3 regions of the Telluria sp. LT2P80 genome follow, and region 1 is predicted to be linked to each of the others. Evidence: predicted binding sites of a transcription regulator. Region 1 holds the regulator's gene; each other region holds the start of a gene.
The links. Region 1 encodes FliA, which starts transcription of late flagellar genes. Its sites were predicted from a motif close to CTAAAGTTTNNNNNNNNNNNGCCGNTA; they were not measured.
Positions count from the first base shown of each region.

Region 1 (9,696 bases):
AAACCGCAGCTGCAGCACTTCGACGAACTCGCACCAGCCGCGCCGCGCGCTACCCCGGCACGCCGCTACCAGGATGCCGGTCCGGTCATGAACGCGCCGGTCGCGCCTGCCTACGTCGCACCCGTGGCGCCGTTGGCCCCCGTCGAGCCGGCCGCAACCTACGCCGAACGCCGTGCCCCTGCGCCTGAACCGACCATCGACATGGCCGCGATGACCGCCATGATGAGCGCCGCCATCACCCAGGCCAAGGAATCGGCGACCTCGGAAGTCAGCAACATGATGAGTGAGATCCGGGCCATGCGCGGCCTGATGGAAACCCAGCTGGCCGAACTGTCGTGGGGCTCGACCGCCCAGCGCGAGCCGCACAAGGCCACCGTGCTGCGTGAAATGCTCGCTGCCGGTTTCTCGACCACGCTGGCACGCTATATCATTGAAAAAATGCCGGCCATGAACGACGCGGCGCAAGCGATGCGCTGGGTGAAGACCGTGCTGGCACGTAACCTGGCGACCATCGGCAACGAAGACGCGATGCTGTCCGAAGGTGGCGTGTTCGCGCTGGTCGGCCCGACGGGCGTGGGCAAGACCACCACGACGGCCAAGCTGGCCGCGCGCTGCGTGATGCGCCACGGCCCGGACAAGCTGGCCCTGATCACCACCGATGCCTACCGTATCGGCGGTCACGAGCAACTGCGCATCTACGGCAAGATCCTCGGCGTCATGGTGCACTCGGTGAAGGACGAGGCCGACCTGCGCATCGCCCTGAAAGAACTGCGCAACAAGCACACGGTGCTGATCGACACCATCGGCATGTCGCAGCGCGACCACATGGTGGCCGAGCAGGTCGCGATGCTGTCGGGCTCGGGCGCCGAAGTCAAACGCCTGCTGTGCCTGAACTCGACGTCGACCAACGAGACGCTCAACGAAGTCGTGCGCGCCTATCAGGGCAGCGGCCTGCACGGCGCGATCATGACCAAGATGGACGAGGCGGCCTCGACCGGCGGCGTGCTCGACATCGTGATCCGCCAGAAGCTCAAACTGCATTACGTCTCGAACGGCCAGCGCGTGCCGGAAGACCTGCACGTGGCCGACAGCGCGATGCTGATCGACCGCGCGTTCCGCAACCGTGGCACCGCCCCGGCGGACGCCGATCTGCCGATGCTGATGGCAGCCACCGCGCAAGCCAACCGCCGCGAGGTGTCGCATGGCTAGTTTTGACTTCGACCAGGCCGAAGGCCTGCGCCGCATGCTGCAAGGCCCGCGTCCGCGCGTGGTCACGTTTCTGTCGGCCACGCCGGAAGACGACAAGGGCGCGATGCTGGTGAACCTGGGCGCCTCGCTGGCCCAGGCCGGCAACGAAGTGCTGATCGTCGATGCCTGCAATGTCGAATACGGCGTCGCCCGCCGCCTGGGCCTGAACCGCGGCGCCTCGCTGCTGCAGGTCGCGCGCCAGGAAAGCGCGCTGAACCAGGTGATCCATCCAGCCCCGCAAGGCTTCGCGGTGGTGCCCATGGGCACGCCCGAATCGGCCGACGATGTGCGCCGCCTGAGCAAGACCTTTGACGTGCTGGCCACGCAGGCGGGCATCGTGATCGTCGATGGCGAACTGGGCCCGGACGGCGAATTTCCGGTGCCCCTGATGTCGAGTTCCGAGATCGTGATCCAGGTGTCGACCAGTGCGGCCTCGATCACCAATGCCTACTCGCTCATCAAGCGCCTGACGCAGGAACTGGGTCGCCGGCCATTCGGCATCCTGGTCACCGGCGCGACTGAGGGGGAGGCCAAGGTGGTATACGATAATATGTCATTGGCAGCAACACGTTACCTGGCCGTCAAGCTCAGTTTCATGGGCGCCGTGCCGGCCGACGAATACCTGCACCGCGCCGCGCGCCTGGGCCGGGCCGTGGTCGATGCCTTCCCGCTGGCCGGCGCATCGGTTGCGTTCCGCCAGCTGGCCGGCAAGTTCGCACTGCCTGCACTGCCGCAGTTCGGCCGCCAGGGCAGCGCGTCCATCGGTTCCTGACACAGTCGCCATCGACATATAAAGAAAAAGACATACGCCAGCATGTATACGGTCAAAGGGAAAGCGGACAAGAATTCTTTGCTGACGGAGCATATGCCGTTGGTAAAGCGTCTTGCCCACCACATGAAGGCGAAGCTGCCGCCTTCGGTGGAGGTCGATGACCTGATCCAGGCCGGCATGATTGGGTTGCTCGACGCGATCAACCGCTACGAAGACGACCACGGCGCCCAGTTCGAGACCTATGCCGTGCTGCGCATCCGCGGCGCGATGCTCGACGAGCTGCGTTCGAGCGACTGGATGCCGCGCAGCACGCGCCAGAACATGCGCAAGGTCGAGGGCGCGATGCAGTCGCTGCAGCAGCGCCTGGGCCGCCCGCCAAGCGAATCCGAAGTGGCCGCGTCGCTCAAGATCTCGCTCGACGAGTACCAGGACATGCTGGCCGACTCGGGCGGCCACCAGCTGCTGTACTACGAAGACTTCCACGCCGACGAAGGCAGCGACAATTTCCTCGACCGCTACGCAGTCGACGATGCCGACCCGCTGCGCAGCCTGATGGAAACCGATTTCCGCCAGGCCGTCATCGACGCGATCGACAAGCTGCCGCCGCGCGAAAAACTCCTGATGGGCCTGTACTACGAAGAAGAACTGAACCTGAAGGAAATCGGCGCCGTGATGGGCGTGAGTGAATCGCGGGTGTCGCAGCTGCACACCCAGGCCGTCGCACGTTTGCGCACCACCTTAAGGGAGCAATTATGGACTGGGCCAGCGTAATCGGCCTGGTGCTGGCAATCGCCGGCATCTTTCTCGGTTACACCCTCGACGGCGGCAAGTTCTCGTCGTTGATCCAGCCTGCCGCATTTGCCATCGTGGTGGTCGGCACCTTCGGCGCCGTGCTCCTGCAAAGCGAGACACGCACCTTCTTGCGCGGCATCACCATGCTGCGCTGGGTGTTCGTGCCACCGAAAAACGGGCGCCAGAAACTGTCGCGCGAGATCGCGCTATGGAGCCTGACGGCGCGCCGCGATGGCTTGCTCTCGCTCGAACAATTCATGAACAAGGCCGACCCGTTCGTCGCCAAGGGCTTGCGCCTGGTGGTCGACGGCATCGCACCCGAGAAGGTGCGCAGCCTGCTCGAACATGAAATCAACGGCTACGAATTCGCCCAGCGCCAGGCGGCGCGCATCTGGGAATCGGCCGCCGGCTACTCGCCGACGATCGGGATCCTGGGCGCGGTGCTGGGCCTGATCCACGTGATGGAAAACCTGTCTGATCCGGCCCGCCTGGGCTCGGGCATTGCGGTGGCGTTCGTCTCGACCGTGTACGGCGTGGGCATGGCCAACCTGTTCTTCTACCCGGTCGGCAACAAGCTCAAGGCCATCGTCAGCGACAAGGTGTCGCAATACGAGATCCTGGCCGAAGTGTTCTCTGACCTGGCCAGTGGCGACCATGGCCGCGTCGTCGACGAGCGCGTCGCCAGCCTGCTCACGCACCACTAGGCCAGCGCCATGGCCCGCAAGCGCTACGATGACGATGTCCCCACCGAAAACCACGAACGCTGGCTGATTTCGTACGCCGACCTGATCACGCTGCTGTTCGCGTTCTTCGTCGTCATGTACGCCATCTCCATCGTCAACGAGGGCAAGTACCAGGTGCTGTCCGATGCGCTCGGCGATGCGTTCGGCGGCCGTGGCGCGGCCACGAAGGTCAACACCAATGTCGAACCGGTGCTGCCGCTGTCGCACATCATCAACCGCCGCCGCAACGAAGCAGCGCGGCGCGAGCAGGAAAAGATGGGCGTGATGGCACGCGAACTGTCGGCGACCTTGCTGCCGCTGGTGAAGTCGGGGCAGGTGCGGGTGATCCAGAACGCGCGCGGCATCAGCGTCGAGATCAACGCCAGTGTGCTGTTCCCGCAGGGCGAAGCAGTGCTGGACGGCGAAGGCCAGGAAATCCTCGCGCAGGTGGCCGGCCTGCTCAAGAACGACACGCACCGCATCGAGGTCGAAGGCCACACCGACGACCTGCCGATCGCCAATCCGCTGTATCCATCGAACTGGGAACTGTCGACCGCGCGCGCGAGCAGCGTGGTGCGGCTGTTCGCCGCCAACGGCGTGCCCGAGGTGCGCCTGTCGGCGATCGGCTTTGCCGCGACGCGGCCGGTGGCGCCCAACACCGACGAGGTGGGCAAGGCGCGCAACCGGCGCGTGGCGGTGATGATCCTGGCGGCGCTGCCCGAGACCGGCGGTAACATACTTCCGTGAATGTATTGAAGGAATCATGTCATAATCGACAGGCAGCGTCGCGCGGGTGACGCCTGCCGTGAATCCTCGAGGAGTCGCAATGCATGTCAAACGAAGCTCGCCGGCGGCCAAGCTGGCAATGGTGCTGTCGCTGGTCGGCCTGGTTGGCGTGGTCAAGGCCGTGGAGGCCAAGGTGAACGTCCAGCATCGGCTCGAAGTGGAAACCGGGGCCGGCAAGGTCAAGGTGCGGGTGCTGATCGAGAACCGGGGCGATGTACCGATATGGATCCCGCGCGAGATCGCGCTGGGCGACGATCTGAGCGCCCCCCGTTTTGCGCTCAGCTCACTGACGGACACGGTCGCCTACACGGGCCGCATGGTCAAGCGCGGTCCGCTCGGGCCAGCCGACTATCTCGAGGTCAAGCCGCAGACGACCTATCTGAACACGCTCGACATCACCCAGGCCTATGCGTTCAAGCCGGGCCAGCACAGTTACGAGATCCGCTATGCCGGCCCATGGGTGACCGATTTGCGCAAGCTTGACGCGGGCGGCATCAAGAGCAGCCCGGCGCTACCGGTGAAGTTTTCGCACACGGTCAGGATGGCCGCGCGCTGATTCAAGGCGCTTTGCAGTTGGTGGCGCTGGCAATCAGGGTCGCGCCACAACTCGTCTTGTCGCCATCGAAGGCAATCGACTTGCCGTCAATTTTGTGCTGCGCCGAGCCGCTGACGATCTTGCAGCCATTGTGACCTTTGACGGGGCAACTGCAGGTGTCGCCCACGCACGCCACCGGAATACCGCCCACCCTGACATGCCGCGCGCTGACGCTGAGGACCTTGCCACCATGCGAGGTGGCGTCGCCGAGCCTGATGATATTGCGCATGATTGAGCCTTTCTTGTGACGGTGATTCAGTCGGATGGGGTGTCGTGTTCGGGGATGGCGTCTGCGCCCAGTACCGACGCCACTGTCGGTGGCTTGTAGTTGTCCGGGTCGATCGACGGCTGGACGATATGCTTGAAGATGTTCGCCCCTTGCGCCTCGCGCCGTTCCTTGCTCGGCGGGCTGATGAACACGATGCTGGCGCCGGTCGGGTCGCGCAGGTTGATCGCGGCCGAGGCGCCGCCGTCGATGTAGCTGCCCATCACGCCCACCGCCATCTGGACGAAGAAGGTCGCCGCGCCGGTATTGCCCATGCGCTGGTCGGTATCGATGAACTGTGACGTCTTGCCGGTGTCGATGTCGGGGCCACCCTGCGCGGCATACGCGTGCAGCGTGCCTGCCAGCGCGATCTTCTGTTCGGTGTCGTGATTGAACGCGGCGATGATGCGCGCCGGGCCTGCAGCGCGCTCTGCTTTGGGCAGCGTGTGCAGCGCCTGCTGCCAGCCGGCTTCCAGCAGCGTTTGACGCGCGTCGCGGCGCTTGACCGGCTTGCCTTGCTCATCCTCGAACTTGACGAACACGGGGCGGTGGATGAATCCCATCGAGGGGAGGGCGTCGAAGGCGGCAAGCTGATTGCGGTTCCACGGGACCGGGAACCAGGGGGTGGGCTTCCAGTCTTTCGGAGGCGGATTGGCCCAGCGCTTGTAGTCGTCGAGCAGAGTGCTTTCGGGGCGGTCGAAGACGGGGTGTTTGGCGAATTTGGCGGCGGCGGGGAGCCATTCGTCGACGGTGGGTTGTCTGGTGATGTGGGGCCATTCGGCTTTCAGTTCCGGGCGCATGGGTACCGTTTGTTCAAGTCGGATGTACATGCGGCGCAGGGTTTCTTGCAGGTAGTCGTTGTCCGGATCATTCCATGCATACGGCCGCAACGGCTCGACCCGCTCGCGCCGGGCCAGGACGAAGACGGCACTGGCGTCGGAGTATTTGGGAATGTAGTAGCCATCACGGACAAGGGGGGCGCTGCCGGGTGGCTGCATATTGTCGCGATCAGCTTCATCGTCGTTGGCCAGTAGCACAAGATAGGGCAGATCGGGGTGTGCATCAAAAAACGCGAATGCCTGTTCCAATAATTGATCGGGTCGTTCCCCAAGTTGCCACGGTCCAGTGACGAACAGGTGCCATGCCATGCCAGTACCATCTGCGCTTGATGCAAGGCCGGGCATTGGCCTGACTGCACTTGGCTGCTCCACTGGATTATTAATTGGCCCACCTGCATACATGGATGGCACGCCCCAAAACATGGGAGATGAGTCGGCGCCATTTTCCAGTGCGTCGCAGGCGCGGCCACCTGTTTGCCCGATCTTGTCGAGCCCGCTCCATGGATATTTTTTGGGATCAGCTTCACGGATGCTGCTATACGCTCCACCTTCCTGCAACGCATGCCAGAGTGTGCCCTGGCGGTATTTTTCAACTGTGACACCTAACCCCAGCACTTCAAGTACATATTCGCGCCGGGATTGTTCGGATGTACCAGCTTCCAATAGTCTGAGTTGCTGCGTTTTCCTTTGCCAGTCGCGTTCGCGACCACTGGCAGCATGTTCTCCGAACAACCACCTGCCGCAAAGCAGCGCGATCACTGAGAGTAGAGTCATCCAGATCCAGCGTCGCTCGTTCATCCTGTTCTGCATGTCGATCACTCCCCGGCAGCCTTGGCCGCAGTCGCCTGCCGCGGCGTGTTCTCGCCGAAATACTCATATGAATCGGCGTTGTTGATTGCCCGCTGCGGCGCGCTGCGCGCCATCTCCACCGCCGCAGCCTGGCCGTACACGTGGTCATCGGTCGCCGCCACCACGTCGAAGTGGCTCAGTTCGTGCAGCAGCGTGCCGCCGCGCGAATCGGTCCCTGTCGCCGCTGCGGCCCAGAACGCCTTGCACACCCAGACCGTGTACGGCCGCGCCGGATACACGTAGGCAAAATACGGTTCGTCGCAATCGCAGTCGATCTTGAGGGGTTTGTTCTCGAACGCATCCTTGATCGCCGTGACATTGGCCACGACCTTCGCGCCGCGCGCAGCGTCCTGCGCCCCGAACCACATCGCATACCGCGCGCCGTATGGCGCCCCCGAGGTCAGGTAGGTCTGGCTGTCGGCCGCCATCGCGCGCCCGGCGTCGATCGCCGTCACCAGGTGCTCCTGCTGCGCATTGCTGCAATTGGCAAACCCCGTGGCAGGGGCGGCTGCTTCCGGCAGGATCGTCGTCCTGCTGCCGCGCGGCAGGCGGCCGTCGATCCAGATCGTGACGGGGTTGGAGGCCAGCTCGCCCACCACCGCGCCGACGGTCGTGCCCGGCGACGGCATGGCCGGACTGCGATAGCGGATCGTGTAGTTGCCGGTAATGGTCATCTCGTAGAACCGCGAGAGCTCGACCGTGTGCGTGAGCGCCGCGCCTGGGGCCAGTTGCAGGTAATCAGCCGGCCCCGGCGCGGCGCGCTTGATGCGGCGGCCCAGGTAGCGCACCGGCTGACCGTCGCGCTGCACCTCGAACAGCGGCGCCTCCAGCACCTGCTGCGGCGTGCGCCAGCGCAGCAGGTGCTGGACCGTGTTCGAGGTATTGGTCAGCGTGACGCTCACCAGGACGTTGTCGCCGCGACCAACCGCCGGCTGCGCCGGGCTCAGCGTGACGTTGACCTGGGCATGCGCCGCGCCAGCACTGCACACAACGGCGAGTGCGCCAGCGGCGCGCGACAGCAGAAAGCCTGGATGCATGGTGGACTCCGGTTGGGTTGGACCGGATAACTCTCACCTTATTTTCTCTGCCCACATTGAGCCGCTGCAGCACCAGGCGATGGCGAGCTTGAATCGTGTCTTCTGCTACACAAAAATCTCATACGAAATAACAACAGAGGAGCGACAACCATCGCCTGAGCAGGCTTAGTTTGCTATTATGCAACAATCGTATCCAACAAAAAATAACACTCGATTACGTTGCATAGCTACAGGTGCTTCCCATGATGATCCAGCCGAATGAGACTTCCGCACCGCAAGCTTTTGCGGCAACCAACCTGGGCGCCACAACCGGCCAATTCGCCTGGGACACCAGCGAAGCGCATGCGCTGCGTGACGCCCATGCACTGCTTGGTCACAACCGCAACTACCTCGAGCAAGTGATCGACGGCATGCCGGCAGGTTTGCTGGTCATCGACGCCGAGCGCTGCGTGCGCTCGATGAACCGCATGATGGCCGAGCTGATCGACGCACCGGAAGAATCGGCCAGCGCCGGCCATCCACTCGCGCGCTGGCTGCCCGACGCCGGCCTGGCCGCGCGCGTCAGCGCTGCACTGGACACCGGCATGCCGCAAGACCACGTGCTCGTCTCGCTCGAAGGCCACCCGGACGGCGTGCGCCATCTCGAATTCAATATCCGCCGCACCGAGCAGCCCGGTGGCTGCATGCTGCTGCTGATCGGCCAGGACATCACCTTCCGCCGCAAGGCGCGCCTGCGCCTGCAGGAGAGCGAGGAGTTCTTCCGCCTGACCTTCAGCCAGGCAGCGGTGGGCATCGTGCTGCTGGGTCCGGACGGGCGCCTGCTGCGCGTGAACGGCAAGATGGCGCAGATCCTGGGCTACACCGAAATCGAACTGTTGCAGCGCTTCTTTCAGCAACTGACGCACGTGGACGATCTGCCGGACGAGCTGACGCTGGTCAAACGCTTGCGCGACGGCGAGATCAGCGACTACCAGCGCGAGCGGCGCCTGCTGCGGCGCGACGGCACGCCGATCTGGGTCAATGTCAGTGTCTCGACGATGCGCGACGCCTATGGTAACCAGCGTTTCATCTCGGTGGTGGAAGACATCTCGCGCCGCAAGGGCGCCGAAGAAGCGCTGCTGCGCGTCATCAACCACGACGCCCTGACCGGCCTGCCGAACCGCGTGCTGCTGCAGGACCGGCTCGAGCGCGCGATTGCCCACGCGCACCGCGCCGGGAGCCAGGTGGCGGTGATGTTCATCGACCTGGACCGTTTCAAGCACGTCAACGACACGCTCGGGCACGACGCGGGCGACCAGCTGATCGTCGAGATCGCACGCCGACTGTCGAGTTCGCTACGCGAGAGCGACACCGTGGCGCGCCAGGGCGGTGACGAATTCGTCGTCGTGCTACCCGAGATGAACGGGGAGACCGACGCCGCGCGCGTGGCCCGCAAGCTGCTCGACAACCTGTTCCAGCCGCTGCTGCTGTGCGGGCAAGAGGTGTTCCCGACCGGCTCGATCGGCATCGCCATGTACCCGCGCGACGGCACCGACAGCGCCACGCTGCTCAAGTGCGCCGACAGCGCCATGTACGGCTCGAAGGGCGAGGGCGGCAACGGCTTCAGCTTCTACATGGCCGACATGGGCGCGCAGACCGCGCTTCACCTGCGCATGGAAAGCGAGCTGCAACGCGCGCTGCAGCGCCGCGAATTCGTGCTGCACTACCAGCCCGTGGTCGATATCGCCACCGGCCACCTGGGTGGCGTCGAAGCGCTGCTGCGCTGGCAGCCGCTGGGCAAGCCGATGGTGT
Region 1 covers NZ_JCASIO010000001.1:931,660-941,355, reverse strand. Annotated here, with positions in the region: gene flhF (flagellar biosynthesis GTPase FlhF) at 1-1,209, shown strand, start outside; gene AC56LW_RS04170 (MinD/ParA family ATP-binding protein) at 1,202-2,020, shown strand; gene AC56LW_RS04165 (RNA polymerase sigma factor FliA) at 2,063-2,791, shown strand; gene AC56LW_RS04160 (flagellar motor protein) at 2,773-3,516, shown strand; gene motD (flagellar motor protein MotD) at 3,526-4,281, shown strand; gene AC56LW_RS04150 (hypothetical protein) at 4,361-4,876, shown strand; gene AC56LW_RS04145 (PAAR domain-containing protein) at 4,878-5,144, opposite strand; gene AC56LW_RS04140 (type VI lipase adapter Tla3 domain-containing protein) at 5,171-6,817, opposite strand; gene AC56LW_RS04135 (M35 family metallo-endopeptidase) at 6,835-7,905, opposite strand; gene AC56LW_RS04130 (putative bifunctional diguanylate cyclase/phosphodiesterase) at 8,148-9,696, shown strand, end outside.

Region 2 (9,696 bases), on a different contig from region 1:
CACCCGCGCTAGCACCGCCTTGACGCGGTTCGAATGCCGCGCAAACTGCAGGCCGACGCGCATCGCGCCGCCGATCCGCTCGCGCCCCAGCGGACTTGGCACGTGCGTGCGGCGCCAGCGCATGATCACGAAGCCCGAAATCACCGACAGCACCGCATTGAGCACGAACACATACGCGCTGCCCAGGCTCGCGATGATGGCGCCGGCCGCCAGCGGCCCGGCAATGCGCGACGCGTTCATCGCCACGCCATTCAATGCCAGCGCCGCCGGCAACTGCGCGCGCGGCACCAGTTCGGGCACGATCGCCGAGAACACGGGCCAGCGCATGGCCAGGCCAATGCCGTTGGCGAACGTGAGCGCCAGCAGCACGGGTGGCGTGATGGCGTCGGCCAGGATCACCGCGCACAGGATCGTGGCCACGACGGCGACCCAGAATTGCGTGATGATGAAATAGCGCCGCCGGTCGAGGATGTCGGCCAGCGCGCCGCTGGGCAGCCCGAGCAAAAACACGGGCAGCATCGATGCGGTCTGCACCAGCGCGACCCAGATCGGCGCGGTCGTCAGCGACGTCATCATCCAGGCCGCGGCCACGTCGTTCATCCACATGCAGGTGTTGGCGATCAGCCACGTCAGCCACAGCATGCGGAACACGGGCGCGCGCATCGGCCCGAACGCCGACGGCGGCGGCGCGGCGTCGTTGGCCGAGGGCGCGGGGGCTGGGGTCTGGGATTTGGTCATGCCGGTGAGCTCACCGGCAGCGGCGCGGCTGGCCGCGTGCATCTGCAGCGTGTCATTGATAGGGCGAATGCGTGAAGACAAGCGCCATTGTAGTCGCCGCAGCGCCGGGGGCGGCGCGCTGCTCAGCCGGCTCGATCAGTCAGCTGCGCCCGCGCTGCGCGGGCAGCAGCAGCGCCAGTTCGGCCACGGCGCGAAACACGGCGGGCGTCAGCGCCTGCGCCGCCTCTTCGGCGTTGGCGATCATCGCATGGCTGCGCCCGGGGGGCAGGGCGTCGCGAAAGCCCCAGCGCAGCACTGTCAGGCCAGCGCGCTTTAACACGGTTTCGAGTTCGGGCTGCAGCCAGCGCAGGCGCGTGAGCGCGCTCGCGTCGGGCGCGCAGACCTCGATCACCAGGCCCTGCGGCGTCGGTTCGACCTGGATCACGACGGCGCTGCCGTCGGCCAGTTCGAGTTCGAGCCGCAGCGCAGCGCGCGCACGGCGCCGGCGGCCGGGAGGCTTGTCGGCCTCGTCGGCCAGCACGGCCAGGTGCTGCGGCTTGTCGCCGGCGCCATGGACCGTGAAGCGCCATGCATCCTGGTGCGTGGCGAGCAGCTGGGGCTGGTGTACGACCTGGCCCTGTTGTCCGGCAGCGAGCATGGCCGGCGACAAATGCCCGCCCATGTCAGCCAGCGCGCGGCTGGTCAACTGGCTGCCATGGTTACGCACCTGGCTGCGCCAGGCGCGCGCCAGGCCGGCGCCGTCCTGCTGCTGATAGGCGAGCTGGCGCGCCATCAGCACCTGGTCCGGCCGCATCGCGGCGCCATCGCCGTCGGAGGCCGGGCCCGGCTGGCCGGTGGCCTGGGTTTCCGGCGCCAGTGGCGCTGAAAACGGCAGCGGCAGCGTATCGGCGCCACCGGCCAGGACGGCGGCCGGGGCCACCACGGCGCCGACCTGCAGTGGCGCGAGGGTTGGCGGGGGCAGCGCGGCAACGGGGAACATCTGGGCCATTGGAATGCCTGTCAAAAACGAAAAAAGGCCAACCGCGTGGCTGGCCTTTGAACTCTACCCGGGGTGAGGCCCGGGTATGCGGCCATTATTGCAGCAGCGACATGACCATCGACGACATGCTGTTCGACTGCTTGAGCATGGCGGTGCCGGCTTGCAGCAGCATCTGGCTCGACGTCATGTTGGCGCTTTCGGTGGCGAAGTCGACGTCCATGATCAGGCCGGTAGCTTGCTTGGTGTTGGTGCTGATATTCGACAGGTTGTTGTTGACGTGTTCCAGGCGGTTAGCGGCGGCGCCCAGGCTCGAACGGACTTTGTTGACCGATGCCAGTGCGGTGGTCAGGTTGTCGATCGCGGTGGAGGCATCGTCAGCGGTTGTGATTTCATCACCTCCGGTGCCGGCGGTGTAAGCTGCAGTCGCGGCCGTTACGTCGTCAGCAATGGCTGCGACATCGTCGATCATGTCAATCGACATAACTTCCGCAGAATCAGCACCAATCTGGAATTTCATTGCGGCGCCGATAGTACCAGCCACCAGCAACGTCTCACCACCGAACTTGGTGTTCTTGAGCACGTTGCCAAGTTCGGTACCCAGTGCGTCGTATTCGGATTGCATCGAAATTTTGTCAGCGTCACTCGACGACGTATCGGCAGCCTGGGTTGCCAGATCCTTCATGCGAATCAGCATGTTCGACACTTCATCCAGCGCACCTTCCGCGGTTTGCAGCATCGCGGTCGAGTTCTGGGTGTTACGCATGGCAACGGCCATACCCGAGGTCTGGGCTTTCAGGCGCGAAGCGATTTGCAGGCCGGCGGCGTCGTCCATTGCCGAGTTGATGCGGTAGCCGGTCGACAGGCGAGTCATCGAAGTCGACAGATTGCTCTGGGTCTTCGAGATGGCGTTTTGTGCGGACAGGGCGGCTGCGTTGGTGTGAAGGCTCAGCATGATGGACTCCGAAAAATGTAGGGGAAGAATTCTGTATGTCGAGTGCGTCACTCGCTCTCATGAGTACAAGGCGACACATTTCCGTACGGCATTAAATTCTTTATCGAATTTGTTGAAATAAATTTTTCAGTCGGTATTCAAGCCTGCGCTGACCGCCTCACCTTGTCGAACGTCGCAGCAATAGCAAGCGTTCGAGAATGCGAATGATGATGATAATGATTCTCATCTCTGTTAGAATCCCGGTTTTTCGCACCTTACGATCGCCAAACCATGACTCAACACGCCAATGCTCCTCTGCGCCCACCCGTCGAATCGATCCTGTCGCGCCTGATCAGGAGTGCTCTCGTTGGCGCTGTCGCCTCGGCGCCGATGCTGGTGCTGCCGTTTGCCGCCAATGCGCAGGAGGCAGGGCCCGCGGTAGAGAAGGTGATCATCACCGGTGCGAAAGTACAGGCCGATCCGGCCTACGCCGGCGGCCAGATCGGGCGCAGCGGCGGCCTGGGCATTCTGGGCGAGGCGGACATCATGAAGACGCCGTTCTCCACTACCAACTATACGTCGCAGATCCTCGAAGACCAGCAGGTACGCACGCTGGCCGACGTCGTCGTCAACGAAGCGTCGGTGCGCGTGATGACGTCGACCGGCGGTTTCAGCGAAGACTTCCAGATCCGGGGCTTCAATGTCACCAGCGGCGACGTCGGCCTGAACGGCCTGTACGGCCTGTCGTCGTCGAACCGCATGCCGGCCGCCATCATGGAGCGCGTTGAAGTGCTCAAGGGCCCTGGCACGCTGATGTATGGCATCAGCCCGAACGGCAGCGTTGGCGGCAATATCAATATCGTGACCAAGCGCGCCGGCGACCAGCCACTGACGCGCGTGACGGCCACCTATGAAAGCCAGGCGCTGTTTGGCACCCATGTCGACGTCGGCCGCCGCTTTGGCGACAACGGCGCCTGGGGCGTGCGCGTCAATGGCGTGATCCGCGGCGGCGACACCAATATCGACGACGGCAAGCAGGAGGTCGGCCTGGCTGCGATCGCACTCGACTACCGCTCGCCGAAACTGCGCTGGACCCTGGACAGCTACGGCCAGCAAGAAAAGACCGACAACTTCCGTGCGCAAAACAGCTTCCGGCCCGACATCGCGTCGATCCCGGCGCCGCCGTCGGGCCACCGCGCCGTGTACCGCGGCGCCGACCTCGAGTTCCGCGATGCGACGATCGCCTCGCGCCTCGAATACGACGTGTCGAAGCAGTTGATGGTCTACGCGACGGCCGGCTACCACTACGGCGCCAGCGAGCAGGATTTCCCGACGGCGCGCGCACTGAATGCCGTCGACGCTGCCGGCAACTTCCGCCTGACCAACGCCTGGTACGACGCCTATGGACGCAGCAAGACCGGCGAAGTCGGCGCCCGCCTGAGCCTGGACACGGCCGGCATCAAGCACTTCATCACCGCCTCGGTCTCGCGCCTGGACAGCGAAGCGGGCAGCTTCTATCTGACCGCCCCGGCCAGCTCGTCGCAGCTGTCGAACATCTACAACCCGGTGGCGATCACGCCGATGACGGGCAACCGTCTGGCGCCCACCAAGACGTCGGAAACCGAGCTGTCGAGCGTCTCGCTGACCGATACGCTGACGTTCCTCGATGGCCGCGTGCTGTTCACCGGCGGCTTGCGCAAGCAGAAGGTAGCGGCCGACAACGTGGCGCCAAGCGGCGCGGTGACAAGCTCATACAGCGAAAGCGCCGTGTCGCCGCTGGCTGGACTGGTTGTCATGCCGATGGAGAACGTGTCGCTGTATGCCAACTTCACGTCGGGCCTGACCCGCGGCAGCACCGCCCCGGCCACGGCCGCGAACGCCGGTGAAGTCTTCGCGCCATTTAAGTCCAAGCAATACGAAGTGGGCACGAAAGTCGATACCGGCCGCGTCCTGCTCGGCGCTGCCGTGTTCCAGATCGACCGTCCAAACGCCATCACCGATCCGCTGACGACGGTCTACAGCCTCGACGGCACGCAGCGCAACCGCGGCCTGGAACTGTCGGCAGTCGGCGAAGCCGCACCGGGCCTGCGCCTGATGACGAGCGCCACGTTCTACAACGCCAAGCAGCAGCGCACAGCCGGCGGCATCAACGAAGGCAAGAAAGCCACGGGGGTGCCGAAGAACGCGTTCAACGCCGGCGTCGACTGGGACTTGCCATGGATTAGCGGCCTGAGCCTCAATGCCCGCGCGATCCACACGGCGGAGCTGGCGCAGAATGTCACCAATACCGTGTATATCTCGTCGTGGACGCGTTTTGACTTGGGCGCACGTTATCGTACCGAGCTGATGGGCAAGCCCGTCGTGCTGCGCGCCAGTGTCGAAAACGCCGCTAATAAGCGCTACTGGCTGTCGAGCAGCACGCTGGCGACGGTTGGCACGGCCGCAGCCCCGCGCACGGTCCTGGTATCGGCGCAGGTCGATTTCTAAGTCATACTGCGTTGTCAGCTGGGACCTGCCTGCATGGGGACTGCAGGCAGGTCTTGCGTTTTTTGGCAGCGCCGGTATGAAGTACGAGATTCGGAACAAAAATTCGTTTCAGGTGTTGTTTTGCGGTAACTGAATCGCGTGTATTCTGTTGCTCTAGGGTATAGTTCTTCACATATTTTGCGAACATGTGATGAAACTTATAACCTTTGAAATCAGCGATCGTTCCCTTGCGATCACCACCGTGAAAAAAGCTGGAGAGCAGTGGGACTGCGTAATATCGGCTTCCAGCCATGCCGGTGACGGCGCGATGTCAGCCATCGTCCAAAAACAGGTCAAGTTTGACGGCGCCTATTGCGCCGATCTGGTGCTGGAGAAGGCGGTTGATTTCAGTGGGGCGTTCCTGCAACTGATGATGTAGCGTCGTTTGCCCTGGAATGTACCCGTTCCTTGGGCAGCTGGATGCGATAGAATCCACCGTTCGATTGTCGCCGTACTTCGCTCGGCAGACGAACTTCTTCTTTCTTCCTGATCGAGGTCATCCCCAATTCTCTGCAACGAGTGTCGCGCAGGGCGGGGCAGGCGCATACAAGCATACATCGCAATGACAGCAACTAACTATGGCGGACGGCGTCTGAGTGTCGCCCCGATGATGGACTGGACCGACCGCCACTGCCGCGTCTTCCATCGGCAGATCACCCGCCACACCTGGCTCTACACCGAGATGGTCAACACCGGCGCGCTGGTCTATGGCGATGCCGAGCGTCACCTGCGCTTCGACGACATCGAGCATCCGATCGCCCTGCAACTAGGCGGCAGCGATCCGGGCGATCTGGCCAAGAGCGCGAAGCTCGGCGAGCAGTGGGGCTACGATGAGATCAACCTGAACTGCGGCTGCCCTTCCGAGCGCGTCCAGAAGGGTTCGTTTGGCGCCTGCCTGATGAACGAGCCGCAACTGGTGGCCGACTGCGTCAAGGCGATGCGCGACGCCGTCTCGATCGACGTCACCGTCAAGCACCGCATCGGCATTGATCACAATGAAGAATACGGCTTCGTGCGCGACTTCATCGGTACGGTCGCCGATGCCGGCTGCAAGACGTTCATCGTGCACGCCCGCAATGCGATCCTGAAGGGCCTGTCGCCGAAGGAAAACCGCGAGATCCCGCCGCTGCGCTACGCCGTGGCATATGAGCTAAAGCGCGAGTTTCCTGACCTCGAAATCATCATCAACGGCGGCATCAAGAGCGACGACGAGATCGCGCTGCACCTGCAGCACGTCGACGGCGTCATGCTCGGGCGCGAGGCCTATCACAACCCATGGACGATGGCCGACTGGGACGCCCGTTTCTACGATGCCCCTGGCGCGGCACGCACGCGGATCGATGTGCTCGAGGCGATGATCCCGTACATCGAAGCGCAACTGCGCCAGTACGGCCCGCTGGGCTTGAAACTGAACAGCATCACGCGTCATATGTTGGGCCTGATGCAGGGCTTGCCGGGCGCACGCGCTTTCCGCCAGACGCTGTCGGACTCGAAGCAGCTGGCGCTGGGCGATGCACGCCTGCTGCTTGCCGCTGCCGCCCGGATGCCAGCGACCGCATAAGCACACCTCACCGACAAAAAGCGTGCCTTGGCACGCTTTTTTTTCGCCTGTCGACAAAGCGAGACATTTCCTTGTCGAAACTATCTTGAAGTTTCAAATTTGCTTGCCGAAGAGCAACCTCAGTTCCATAATGTTTCCCTGTTCCAATTCTTGAACTCTATCAGCGCTGTTGTTGCGGTGAAACAATTCATTCGAGAAAGAGATTTTCTCGCTGGTTGAGGAAATCTTGATTTATCCTTTAGGAAATAGCTGAAAACTATAAGAAACATAGATTTCACTTGCGCATCGTACGGTGTATCGCGTGACGCGATCTCAACCGGGCGAGTTTCGATCAATAAGTTACAGGAAAAACACGAATGAATTTGAATAACATGAAGGTCGGCACCCGTCTGGCCCTCGGTTTTGCACTGGTTCTGGTACTGCTGGTCGCAGTCGCGGTGGTCGGTATCCTGCGCATGGCGCAGATCCAGGATCGCCTCGATCACGTGGTAAGCGTCAGCAACGTATCGACCGGTCTCGTGGTCGAGATGCGCAACAATGTCAGCGATCGCCTCGCTTCGCTGCGCGTGCTGACCCTGATGACCGACCCGGCCGACATGGAACCGGAAATCGTCAAATTCAAGGAACAAACCGCCAAGTACGATGCGGCCCAGGCCAAGCTGGCGGCGCTGTTCGCACAGTACGCCAATGCCCAGGAAAAGACGCTGCTGACGCAGATTAAGGAACACGAGGCCACCGCGATGCCCGCCATCGCCCGCGCTACCGAACTGTACCTGGCCGCAAATGCGATGGACGCTACCCGCGTGATGATTCGCGAAGTGCGTCCCGTGCAGCGTAGATGGACCGACGCCCTGAACGCGTTGTCGGCCCTCGAAGACAAACAGAATGCCCAAAGCAAGGCCGATGCCGAAACAGCGTTCGCCAATGCCCGTAACTTCATGCTGATCCTGCTGGTCCTGGCTGTCGTCATGGGGATCGTGGCTGCCGTGGCCATCACCCGCAGCCTGCTCAAGCAGCTTGGCGGCGAGCCAGCCTACACGGCCAAGATCGCCGGCAGCATCGCCCATGGCGACCTGTCGATCGCCATCGATACCAAAGAATCGGACCGCGGCAGCCTGCTGGTCGAAATGAAGGAAATGCGCAACAGCCTGGTTGGTATCGTCGAACAAGTGCGTCGCGGTACGGAAACCATCGGTACCGCCTCGCGTGAAATCGCCGCCGGCAATATCGACCTGTCGTCGCGGACCGAACTGCAGGCAAGCTCGCTGGAAAAGACCGCCTCGGCGATGGAGCAGCTGACCGCGACCGTGAAGCAGAATGCCGACAGTGCCCGCGAAGCCAATGCGCTGGCGGCAACCGCGTCGGACGTGGCCCGCAAGGGCGGCGACGTGGTGTCGCAAGTGGTCGGCACGATGGGCGAGATCAATACGTCGGCCAACAAGATCTCGGACATCATCGGCGTTATCGATGGCATCGCCTTCCAGACCAACATCCTGGCGCTGAACGCGGCAGTCGAAGCGGCCCGTGCCGGTGAACAGGGCCGTGGCTTCGCGGTCGTGGCATCCGAAGTGCGCAACCTGGCGCAGCGTTCGGCAGCGGCAGCCAAAGAAATCAAGACGCTGATCGGCGACTCGGTCGAGAAGGTCGAGCGCGGCAGCAAGCTGGTTGGCCAGGCCGGCGTGACGATGGACGAAGTGGTCTCGAGCGTCAAGCGCGTGACCGACATCATGAGCGAAATCGCCAACGCCAGCGCCGAACAAAGTGCCGGCATCGCCCAGGTCAACACGTCGATCATCGAGATGGACAGCATGACGCAACAAAACGCTGCGCTGGTCGAACAAGCCGCCGCAGCCGCACAGAGTCTGCAGGATCAGGCAGGCGAGCTGGCCCGCGTGGTCAGCATCTTCAAGCTGGAAGAGGGCGAAGAGCACCACGTTCCAGCCCACGCCAAGGCCCCGGCAGCGGCGCCGGTCGTGACCTCCACGGCGGTGGTGGCGCGCCCGGTCGTCAAGCGCCCGGCACCACCGGCACTGAAGAAGCCGGCCGCAGCCCCGGCCGCACCGAAAAAAGCGGGTGAAGCAGTTGCAGCGCCGAAGCCGAAGAAAGCCGCCGTCAGCGCCACCGCCAGCGCCGACGAGTGGGAAGAGTTCTGATTTTTTAAGTAGTCGACCAGCGCCGGCCCGCCGTGCGGCGCACACCCAGACCATTGCCGTTCAATTCAAAAACCTTAAGTGGGGAAACCATGAAAAACCTGTCCGCCAAACTGTTCGTTGCACTGACCCTGACCGCCGCTGCCGGCGCGAGCTTCGCCGCTGAGACCTCGGCCCAGTTCGATCCAAAGAAATGCAGCATCGAGTACCCGAAGGCGTCGCTGATGAATGAAGAGCAGGGCACGACGACCGCGTCGTTCCTGGTCACCGCGGACGGCACCGTGACGGAATCGAAGATCGACAAGTCGAGCGGCTTCAAGAACCTGGACCGCGCGCTGGTCAAGGGCCTGACCTCGTGCAAGTTCAAGCCGGGCACCAAGGACGGCGCACCAGCACAGACCTGGACCAAGATCGACTACGCTTTCAAGCTGGACTGATCCACGCTCTCTTTACGTTTCCTTTCACGCAGCCGGCCCATGTGCCGGCTGCGTCGTTTCAGCCCCTGCAGCACTGTCTTGCGCGCCTTATCCCCTCCGCACCAAACAATCTTGGTTGTTACAAGATTGTTGCCATATGTTACTACTGTAATGACTTGGTTCAATCCCGTTTTTTACCGCATGTGCCCGCTATAGTAGGTTCATACAAACAGAAACCGAAACGGAGCACACCATGAAAACCTTCCTCTCGACCGCTACTGCTGCCGCTGCCGCGCTCCTGATCGGCACCTCGGCTTTCGCACCGGTGCAAGCCCAGCCGCATCATCAGCGCGCCGACGTCATCATCATCAAGAAGGCGCCGCCAGCGCTGCGCC
Region 2 covers NZ_JCASIO010000002.1:435,811-445,506, forward strand. Annotated here, with positions in the region: gene AC56LW_RS08235 (MFS transporter) at 1-738, opposite strand, end outside; gene AC56LW_RS08240 (hypothetical protein) at 878-1,726, opposite strand; gene AC56LW_RS08245 (flagellin N-terminal helical domain-containing protein) at 1,812-2,669, opposite strand; gene AC56LW_RS08250 (TonB-dependent receptor) at 2,940-5,135, shown strand; gene AC56LW_RS08255 (hypothetical protein) at 5,326-5,553, shown strand; gene dusA (tRNA dihydrouridine(20/20a) synthase DusA) at 5,737-6,735, shown strand; gene AC56LW_RS08265 (methyl-accepting chemotaxis protein) at 7,092-8,888, shown strand; gene AC56LW_RS08270 (energy transducer TonB) at 8,978-9,322, shown strand; gene AC56LW_RS08275 (YXWGXW repeat-containing protein) at 9,555-9,696, shown strand, end outside.
Region 2: a site for FliA is predicted at 2,771-2,797, ahead of AC56LW_RS08245 (flagellin N-terminal helical domain-containing protein). Genes of this name have one in related genera too.

Region 3 (9,696 bases), on a different contig from region 1:
CATCACGCAGGGCGACGGCTGGCACGACGCCGCGTTTGCCGGCAATGGCAAACTGTTCGTCGACACCTATTCGAATCCGCGTACCCCGCCGCAAGTGTCGATCCGCCGCGCCGATGGCGCGATGGTCGAGTGGATTGAAAAGAACGAGCTCAATGCCAACCACCCGTACACGCGTCATATGGCCGACCACCTGGCGACCGAATACGGCACGATGAAGGCCAACGATGGCCAGACGCTGCACTATTCGATCATCAAACCGGCCAATTTCGACGCGACCAAGCGGTATCCGGTGTTCCTGTTCACCTACGGCGGCCCGCATTCGCAACGCGTGACCCGCGCCTGGGGCAATTACTTTGACCAATACATGGCGCAGCAGGGTTTTGTCGTGTTCCGCCTCGATAACCGTGGCTCGGGCCGCCGCGAGCGCGCCTTCACCGACGTGCTGTACAACAATCTGGGCAAGCACGAAGTCGAAGACCAGGTGACTGGCATCGACTGGCTGGCCAAGCAGAGCTTTGTCGATCCAAAGCGCATCGGCGTGTTCGGCTGGAGCTACGGCGGCTTCATGACGCTGCGCCTGCTGTCAGCCGCATCGGACAAGATCGCGATGGGCGTGTCGGTGGCGCCAGTGACCGACTGGTCGCTGTACGACACCCATTACACCGAACAGTTCGTCGGCGCGACGCCGAAAAGCGATCCGGAAGCGTACAAGCGCAGCGGCGTGTTTGCGCACCTGGATGGCATGAAGTCGCCGCTGCTGCTGGTGCACGGCATGGCCGATGACAACGTGCTGTTCTCGAACACGACGCTCCTGATTGATGAGCTGGTCAAGCGCAACGTGCAGTTCGACCTGATGACGTATCCGGGCGCGAAGCATGGCATCTCGGGGCGCACCAACCAGCGCCATGTGTATGGTTTGATCGAAGCGTACTTCAAGCGCCATTTGGGCGAGACGCCGGCAAAGTAAGGCTGTCATGCCAGACGTAAAAAAGCCGCATCGTAAACGATGCGGCTTTTTCTTTTCCCATCCACCTGCCGTTATGCGCGGCTGGTGAGGGAGTCCGTATTATGGACGTGGACGTGGACGATTTGCGTCGTCAGCTGCGTCTTCGACGGCTTCGCGCACGTCGCCAGCTGCGTGCTGGACCTTGCCTTCAGCCTGGTTCGCCAGACCTTTGGCCTGCTGTTCCTTGCTGTCCACCAGTTTGCCGGCGCCTTCTTGGATTTTGCCGCCAACTTCTTTCAGTTTGCCTTCGACTTGGTCTTTGTTCATGGTGATCTCCTGTGATTGGCATGGCCGGTTGGCGATGCGATGAGTACAGATTAACGGAATCTTTCCGGCTCTTCTGTTAGCGCACGCACACAACGCGCATGTCGAATTGCGCGCCATCTTGCCATTGAGAATGCTATTGTTTTAACAACACCAGCTGTAACGACATCTGTTTTAACAATACCTTTCAACGTACGATCAAGACACCACCATGAATCCCCATACGCCGCCTTCCTCCGGCACCACGACACCCGAAACTCCCCTCACCCAGCGCAAACTCGCGCGCCGCGTCACGCTTGTCAACGGTATCGGCGTCCTCTTCATCCTGGGCCTGGCAGCAGTCGTGCTTGCTGCCGACGCCCTGTTGCTGATCTTTGCCTGCATCCTGTTTTCGATCCTGCTCTACAAACTGAGCGCGCTGCTGCATCAACGCACCGGCATCAAGCGCAATATCGCCCTGGTCATCGTCGTGCTGCTGCTCACTGCCGTCTTCGGTCTCGGCGGGTGGGCCATGGCGCCGCAGATTTCGGAGCAGTCGGGTCAACTGGCCAAGGAAATCCCCGCAGCCGTCGAGCGCCTCCAGGCTGAAGTCGCCCAACATCCTGTCCTCAAGCGCGTCGTGGCCGAGCTGCCGCCACCGGAAGACATCGTCAAGCAGATGGGTTCGCTCGTGCCGAATGCTGGCCTCTTCTTCAGTGGCGTCATCGGCGCGCTGGGCAATATTGTCATCATCATTTTCGTGGGTATTTATTTTGCCGCTTCCCCCGGCGTGTATACGGGTGGCTTCATTCGCCTCGTGCCGCAACAGAAGCGGGGCCGCGCACGTGAAGTACTGCAAGAAATTGGCGACAATCTGTCGAGCTGGCTATTGGGCAAGGCGGTGTCGATGCTGATCGTCGGCGTCACCACGGCCATTGGCCTGAGCCTGCTCGGCGTGCCGCTGGCGCTGATCCTGGGCGTGATTGCGGGCCTGCTCGACTTCATCCCCTACCTGGGTCCGATCATGGCGGGCATTCCGGCCGTATTGCTGGCGCTGTCGATCAGCCCTGACCTGGCCCTGTACGCGCTGCTGCTGTTTGCGGCGATCAATATGCTCGAAGGTTATGTGTTGCAGCCGATGATCGAGGCGAAAGCCATCGAGTTGCCGCCGGCACTCGTAATCGTGATGCAGCTGATCTTCGGCACGCTGTTCGGCTTCGCCGGTGTTGCGCTGGCTACGCCACTGGCGGCCGTGCTGTCCGTGCTGGTGAAGATGCTGTATATCGAAGACATACTGGGCGACAGATCCAGGGACAGACCCGCGAAGGCGTCCTGATAAAAGCAAAGCCGCGCACTGCGCGGCTTTGTTGTTGATGCTGCCGTAAGAATCAGCAGCGATACATCAGCAGAAGTGCATCAGCGATTGCCTTTTGCGATTTCCTTGACGTCGCCAACTTTCTTTTGTGCTTTGCCTTCAGCCTGGTTTGACATGCCTTCACTCTGCTGCTGGCGACTGCCGACGGCTTCGCCGACTTTCTCCTGCACCTTGCCGGCGACTTCCTTGGTCTTGCCCTTGACTTGATCCTTGTTCATTGCAATCTCCTTGCCCGTGACGTGGATGAGGCTTCACACTAGGAGTAACTTCCGGTCAGTTCTGTACGGCGCTTAACACATGGGTTTGCGCCAGACACTTGCCAGCCACGGTTGTTGTTCGCGCGGTAAACCGGGTGGCCGGTAATAGTGATGCAGCGCCACGAAGCCTGCTGCGAGCATGAAGCGCTCCCAGCTGTCGTAGTCGTGATAGGCGCCGTAGCGGTCGCCGTTCCAGCCTTCCTGATTTTCGCCGCGTGGGTTCGAGGTGAACAGCACCCCGCCCGGATTGAGCGTGCCGAACAATTGATCGAGCGTGTCTGGCAACGCCGCGCTGGGAACGTGGAACAGTACCGCATTGGCAAAAATGCCATCGAACCGTGCGGGCGGTAAATTTAGGTGTAAAAAATCTTGCTGCCATACCTCGCAACCACTGTATTGCCGGGCCATGCCGACAAACCGTTCGCTGCCATCCACGCCGATGGCGCGATGGCCGAGGCCGCTGAAGGTCTTGAGGTCACGTCCGGGCCCGCAGCCCAGATCGAGGATCGTATGCGGCGCTGGCGTTGTGATCGCACCCAGCAAGGCGTCAATGTTTTGACTTACGTCATGGTTAATCGTACCGGCAAAGAAATCCTCGGCATGCTCGTTGTAGTGTTGGAGAGTACTGCGGGAGATGTCGTCATGGTTCATGCGCATAGTATGCCAGCGGGGGCGCTGCTTGCGGCATGCACACCCATGCAAAATGCATCGAAAATATTTTTCAGGTTACCCTAAAATTCCCATCAGCCAGGCCGTAAATGATTCAGACAACCGGCAATCCGGCCTGAGAAACCATGCTTTGGTAACCCTATGAACGCAGACGATGTCCTTGCGATTTACGAAAACCTGGCTGGCCTAACGGGCCAGATGACGCACGCCGCCAAGGCCCGCGACTGGCAAGAGTTTGCACAATTGAATATGGAAGCCCGGGCTCAGGCAGCCCCGGCAACAGCCGGCATGCCGGCACTGACGGGCGAAAAGCGCATCAGCAAGGTCGACCTGCTGAAACAGTTGATGGCCAATGACCGCGCCATCCGTGACGTTACCGATCCGTGGGATGCGCAAGTCGATCGCGCCCTGCATCCACACTGATCCGCCATCGAATCGTCGATCAAGGCACCTTCGGGTGCTTTTTTTATGGCACAGTCAATAAAAAAGCGCCCGGTGGGCGCTTTGGAGGCCACCGGGCTTGAAGCCGGGTGGCGAATTCGGTGAGAGGACGAACCCCAGCTATCTGCTGGCGTCGCCTCGTGCCGGTTGCTGCCGGCGTCCGTTGCCACTGTAGGCAAGCGAACTGCTTCCAGACACAGGCGTTTCCTCAACGGTCGTCTGCTTGCCGCGCCACCTATCGTTGGTGACTGCGCCAGACCCTGTGCTGTCTGTGACCTTGTCGATCACCGGACCATTATAGCGCAGAATCAAAGTTGTGTAGACATTTCATTGTGCGACTCGTCCAGCTGTGGTTCGACCGGCGCCGGCGCCTTCGTTTTGCGCGCGAAACGCTGCCGCAGACGCGCCATCAGCGAAGCGCGCGGCATGGGCTGGATCATCGGCGCTGCCCGCTTGCGGCGGCGCAGGATGAACAGCGCGCCCCCCACCAGCGCCAGGACAGCAACCACTGCCCCGGCGATCCAGCCCCACGGTGTGGAGGCTTCCGGTTCCGGCGCAGGCCGCTTGCGGGATGGCCGTGGCGCGGCCCGCGGCGCGACCTTGTCCTGCACAACGGCGGACGGGCTGGCGCCCAGCGCCACCTGCAGCACACGCACCTTGTCTTCCAGCGTGCCGATCTGCTCGCGCAACTGGGCATTCTTGACATCGAGCGCGGCGCACACGGTTGTGCTGTCGACCGAGGACGCTGGCGCGCAGGTCGCGGCAGATGCAGGTGCAGGCAGAGCAACAGGCACTGGCACAGGCAGCGGCTTGGACAATGGCGTCGGTGCTTGCGTGGCTGCAACCGCTTCGGGCGCCGGCGCTACCTTCTCGGCGACGAGCGGCGCCGTCGGCATGACCGGGCGTGGTGGCTTTGGCGGCTTCGGTGGCCTTGGTTTGACCACCATTGGCTTGGCCGCCACAACGGGCGCAGCAGAAAGGTCCGCCACGACCGGCACCGGCGCCTTCGCGGGCATGGGCATGGGCATGGGCACCGGCGCCGGCGCCGGAACCGGCAATGGAACCGCCGGCGCGGGCGGATTCGGATTCGGCGCAATGAAAAGCGTCACCAGACGCACGTCGCGCGTCCCGCCATCGGCCAGGTCAAGGTACAAATGCAGGCGGCTAGATTCAACGGGCGCCGACGACGTCACGCGCAGGAACTGACGGCCATCGCGCTGGTTCACACGCATGGCCAGCGTCGACAGCACGGCCGGCATGCCGATGTTCGCGCCCCGGTACACGTCCGGGTGCGCCAGGCGTGCCTGAACCGGGGTCGGGGGCGACGCCAGCGCAGTCAGCTCGAGTTCCAGCACCAGCGGCTGGCCGATGTACGAACTGATGCGCGGTTCGCCGAGCTCGGCTGCGCCGACGCCGCAGGAGAGCAAAGCACACGTGATGAATACAGGGAGGCGGCTGGCCATAGCAACTAACAAAAGTGAAGCCCAAGCGTCATTAACGGACATTGGGATAAACTCTTTAATCCCAGCCTCTTGCATATCAGGACATGTCCATGGAAAACAGGATTGAGAAAGACAGCTTTGGTCCGATCGAAGTGCCACAAAACAATTTATGGGGTGCGCAAACCCAGCGCTCGCTTCACCACTTCCACATCTCGACCGAACGCATGGCGCCCGAACTGGTCGCCGCCCTCGCCCAGGTCAAGCGCGCCGCAGCTGCCGTCAACCGCTCGCTGGGCAAGCTGCCGGCCGACAAGGCCGACGCCATCATCCGCGCGGCCGACGAAGTGCTCGATGGGCGCCACCCCGGCGAATTCCCGCTGGCCGTGTGGCAGACCGGTTCTGGCACGCAAAGCAATATGAACATGAACGAGGTGCTGGCCAACCGGGGCTCCGAGCTGCTCGGCGGCGAGCGCGGCGAAGCACGCCTGCTGCACCCGAACGACCACGTCAACATGGGCCAGTCGTCCAACGACATCTTCCCCACCGCGATGCACGTGGCTGCTGCCTGGGCACTGGCCAAGGAAGTCCTGCCTGCCCTGGCGCAATTGCGCGGCACGCTGCTGCGCAAGTCGCGCGATTTCGAGCCGATCGTCAAGATCGGCCGCACCCACCTGCAGGATGCGACGCCGCTGACGCTCGGCCAAGAATTTTCCGGCTACGTGGCCCAGCTCGAATTTGCCGAAAGCGCGCTCAAGTCCACCTTGTCAGGCCTGCTGCAACTGGCGGCCGGCGGCACCGCCGTGGGCACGGGCCTCAATGCGCATCCCGATTTCGCACCGCGCATCGCAGCCGAACTCGGTTCGCGCACCGGCTTGTCGTTCAAGTCGGCGCCGAACAAGTTCATGGCGCTGGCCGGGCATGACGCGATGGTCTCGGCCCATGGCGCCTTCAAGCTGCTGGCCACGGCACTGATGAAAATCGCCAACGACATCCGCTGGATGGCGTCCGGCCCGCGCTCGGGCCTGGGTGAAATCACCATCCCCGAGAATGAACCGGGCAGCTCGATCATGCCGGGCAAGGTCAATCCGACCCAGTGCGAAGCATTGACGATGCTCTGCTGCCAGGTGTTCGGCAACGATGTCGCGATCACCATCGGCGGCTCGCAGGGCAACTTCGAGCTCAATGTGTTCAAGCCGATGATCGCCCATAACTTCCTGCAAAGTGCGCGCCTGCTGGCCGACGGCATGCGCTCGTTCGACACGCACTGCGCCCAAGGCATCGAGCCGAACCTGGTCCGGATCGGCGAACTGATGGAAAAATCGCTAATGCTGGTGACGGCACTGGCCCCGCACATCGGGTATGATCGCGCCGCGCAGATTGCCAAGACCGCATCGAAGGAAGGCCTGACCCTGCGCCAGGCTGCCCTGCAAAGCGGTTTTGTCGACGATCAGCAGTTTGACCAGTGGATTGTGCCAATCGACATGACGCGGCCCGATCCGGTCGAATAAACACCCAGCACCCGGGCGGCCGCATGCCCATCAGGCCGCCCTTTTTACACCCGAGGAAAACATGCAAAAAATCGAATTCGAGTTGACATCGGAATTTGTCGAAGTCAACCAGCTACTCAAGCTGGCCGGCCTGGTCGACAGCGGTGGCGCCGGCAAGAACCTGGTCGCCAGCGGCGTGGTCAAGGTCGACGGCAAGCAGGAATTGCGCAAGACGGCCAAGATCCGCACCGGCCAGGTCGTCACGCTGGGCGACGTCGAAATCACCGTTCAATAAAAAATAGACAGAAAGACAGCTTCTTATGTTTGCGGCCTAACAAACAGAACAGGGCTTCCTTGTTTATATTTTAAGACGTTAATCAACGGCTTATAGGTGAAAGCGATGGAAACCCCTGAAACCCGCGCACAGTCGCAAGAGCAACTGATCGGTGACCTGCGTCTCGTGATCGAAAACGCGGAAGAACTGCTCAAGAACACGGATCAATACTCGAGCGCGCTGTACCAGAACGCCCGGACCAAGCTGTCGCTGGCGCTGGAAGCGGCGAATGAAGAACTGTCGCGTTTCGAGGATGCCCAGCTTGAACGCATGATGGCCGCCACTCGCCTTGCCAACGAGCAGTTCGCGGACCGCTCGGGCGAATCGCGCATCCTGCGCGCGTTTCACTAAGCAATATACCGCGCCATAACGACAACCCGGCATCGCGCCGGGTCGTTTACGCCTTGGTGTTGATCGAATTGCCCAGGTGCGCCGGCAGGTTCTGCGGCTGCGGGAGCGAGGCGATCATCTGGGCTGCCGACGAGGCTTCGATGTCCATCGCGCGCTTGAGCATCGTCATGCCCACTTCCTGACGGATACCCGTTTCTGCCATGCTGGTCGACAGCTTGGCAATATTCGTGACGTCCATATATTCCTCCAGAATAAGACTCGTCAGTCTTTAACGACGCCGCCGACCAGAACTTGAGGGTTGGCGCCCGCCCATTGACTCACCCAGGCCAGCACCGCGCCGATGTCGTTCAGGTCGAGCCAGGCCACGCCGGCGCGCAGCGTCGCGGGACGGGCCACGTCCGAGACCACTGCCACGATCGTCGTATCGTCGGCGTACAAGGCCGGCTTGTCCAGCACCGGGCGATGCACTTCCAGCTTCGGCAGCGACTCCCACTTGTAGCCTTCCACCAGCGTCAGGTCGGCGGGCGACAGGCGCGCCAGCAGCTCGGCCAGCGGCGGCTCGGGGGCGGCGCGCAGCTCACGCATGATGGCGATCCGGTACGGCGAGGCGATCATGACCTCGGCCGCCCCGGCCAAACGCAGGCGCGCACTGTCTTTGCGCGGCGGCTCGAGCTCGATATCGTGGTGACTGTGCTTGACGATATTGACACGCAGGCCGGCGCCGGACAGGCCGGCAACGAGATGTTCGAGCAGCGTCGTCTTGCCGCTGCCCGACCAGCCGACCACCGCCAGCACAGGGCCGCACGCGCGCTGATCCGGCAACTCAGTATGCGGCACGGTAGCGTGTCCCACGATAATTCATCACGGCGGCCTTCGGCGTGAGCCGCTCGAGCACGAGACCCGGCGCGACTTCCTCGCCTTCGCGGCGCAGCATCTTGTCGACCAGCAGCAGGCTCTCACCGGGCGTCGGCGAATAGATGTAGCCGCCAAAGGCCACCTTCGGGATTTCACGCTGGAGGGTATCCGGCAGTTGCTGCAGGGTGCGTAGCTGGTCGTCGCCAACTGGTTGCGGGGCCGCGGTGGCAGGTGCAGGTGCGGCTTCGCGCTGCGGCAGCGGCGGCTGTGGTGATGATGATGCGGTCGACACGACCGGCGCCGGTGCGGGCTTCACACGTACCGGCCGGGCTTCGGCCACCGGCGCGGGTGCAGGTGCAGGTGCAGGTGCAGGCTGAATAACCGGGGCGGGCGCGGTTGTCACAACAGCGGGCGGTGCAGACATCGCTACCCGGGCGGTAGCCGGCGCAGTCGCCGCCACCGTCGCAGGCGGCGTCACGGCTGCCAACCGCACCGGCCCCTCGCCCGCCAGACGCGGCCACAGCAGCGCCACTGCTGCGGCAACCACGACGACGCCCACGCCAAGCGCCAGGTAGCGCCGCTGCGCGCCCTGCCCTGCGCGCGGCGCGGCATACGACGGCGCCGGTGCGTGAATGGTCGGGGCATTGCCCAGCTGGCGTTCGGCTTGCGCCTTCTTGAGTGCTTCGAGGATGTACGACATATCAGCTTCCCGTCCCGCCAGCGGCCAGCAAACGGGGCTCGGCCACGTTCGACAACTGGTTCAGACGCATATAAGTACGTGGCCCGACCACGCCATCGGCCTGCAGGTCTTGCGCGGCCTGGAAGGCGCGCAGCCATTCCTTGGTGCGCGCGTCGAGCGGCGCATCGAGCGCCGGCGCCGTGGCGCTGTGCAGGCCTGCAAGTCGTTGGGCTATCCAGTCGACGTCCGGCCCGCGGTCGCCCTGGGCGACGACGTCGCGAAACGCCGCCGGCATGCGCCAGAAGGTGGTGAATTCGCCCCCGAAGCGTGCGACAAAGGCCGCAATGTCGACGCGCTCGCGCCGGTCGCCCTGCGCCAGCGTGACGCTGCGCTCGTCCATCCCGACCAGCACCGCATGGCCGGTGCGCGATCCGTCGTGCAGCGTGACCACGGCCGGCCGGTCGAGCAGGCGCAGTTCATACACGCCGCCCCGCCCCGCATGGCAGCGCAGATTGGCGCGCAGCGCGGCCTCGCAAATCGCCTTTGGATCGGCGCCG
Region 3 covers NZ_JCASIO010000002.1:629,563-639,258, reverse strand. Annotated here, with positions in the region: gene AC56LW_RS09120 (S9 family peptidase) at 1-967, shown strand, start outside; gene AC56LW_RS09115 (CsbD family protein) at 1,067-1,273, opposite strand; gene AC56LW_RS09110 (AI-2E family transporter) at 1,482-2,585, shown strand; gene AC56LW_RS09105 (CsbD family protein) at 2,666-2,842, opposite strand; gene AC56LW_RS09100 (class I SAM-dependent methyltransferase) at 2,915-3,532, opposite strand; gene AC56LW_RS09095 (flagellar protein FliT) at 3,692-3,973, shown strand; gene AC56LW_RS09090 (FimV/HubP-related protein) at 4,300-5,454, opposite strand; gene fumC (class II fumarate hydratase) at 5,544-6,941, shown strand; gene AC56LW_RS09080 (RNA-binding S4 domain-containing protein) at 7,003-7,215, shown strand; gene AC56LW_RS09075 (DUF883 domain-containing protein) at 7,321-7,605, shown strand; gene AC56LW_RS09070 (putative motility protein) at 7,652-7,843, opposite strand; gene mobB (molybdopterin-guanine dinucleotide biosynthesis protein B) at 7,867-8,442, opposite strand; gene AC56LW_RS09060 (general secretion pathway protein GspB) at 8,429-9,160, opposite strand; gene AC56LW_RS09055 (AAA family ATPase) at 9,162-9,696, opposite strand, start outside.
Region 3: a site for FliA is predicted at 3,613-3,639, ahead of AC56LW_RS09095 (flagellar protein FliT). Genes of this name have one in related genera too.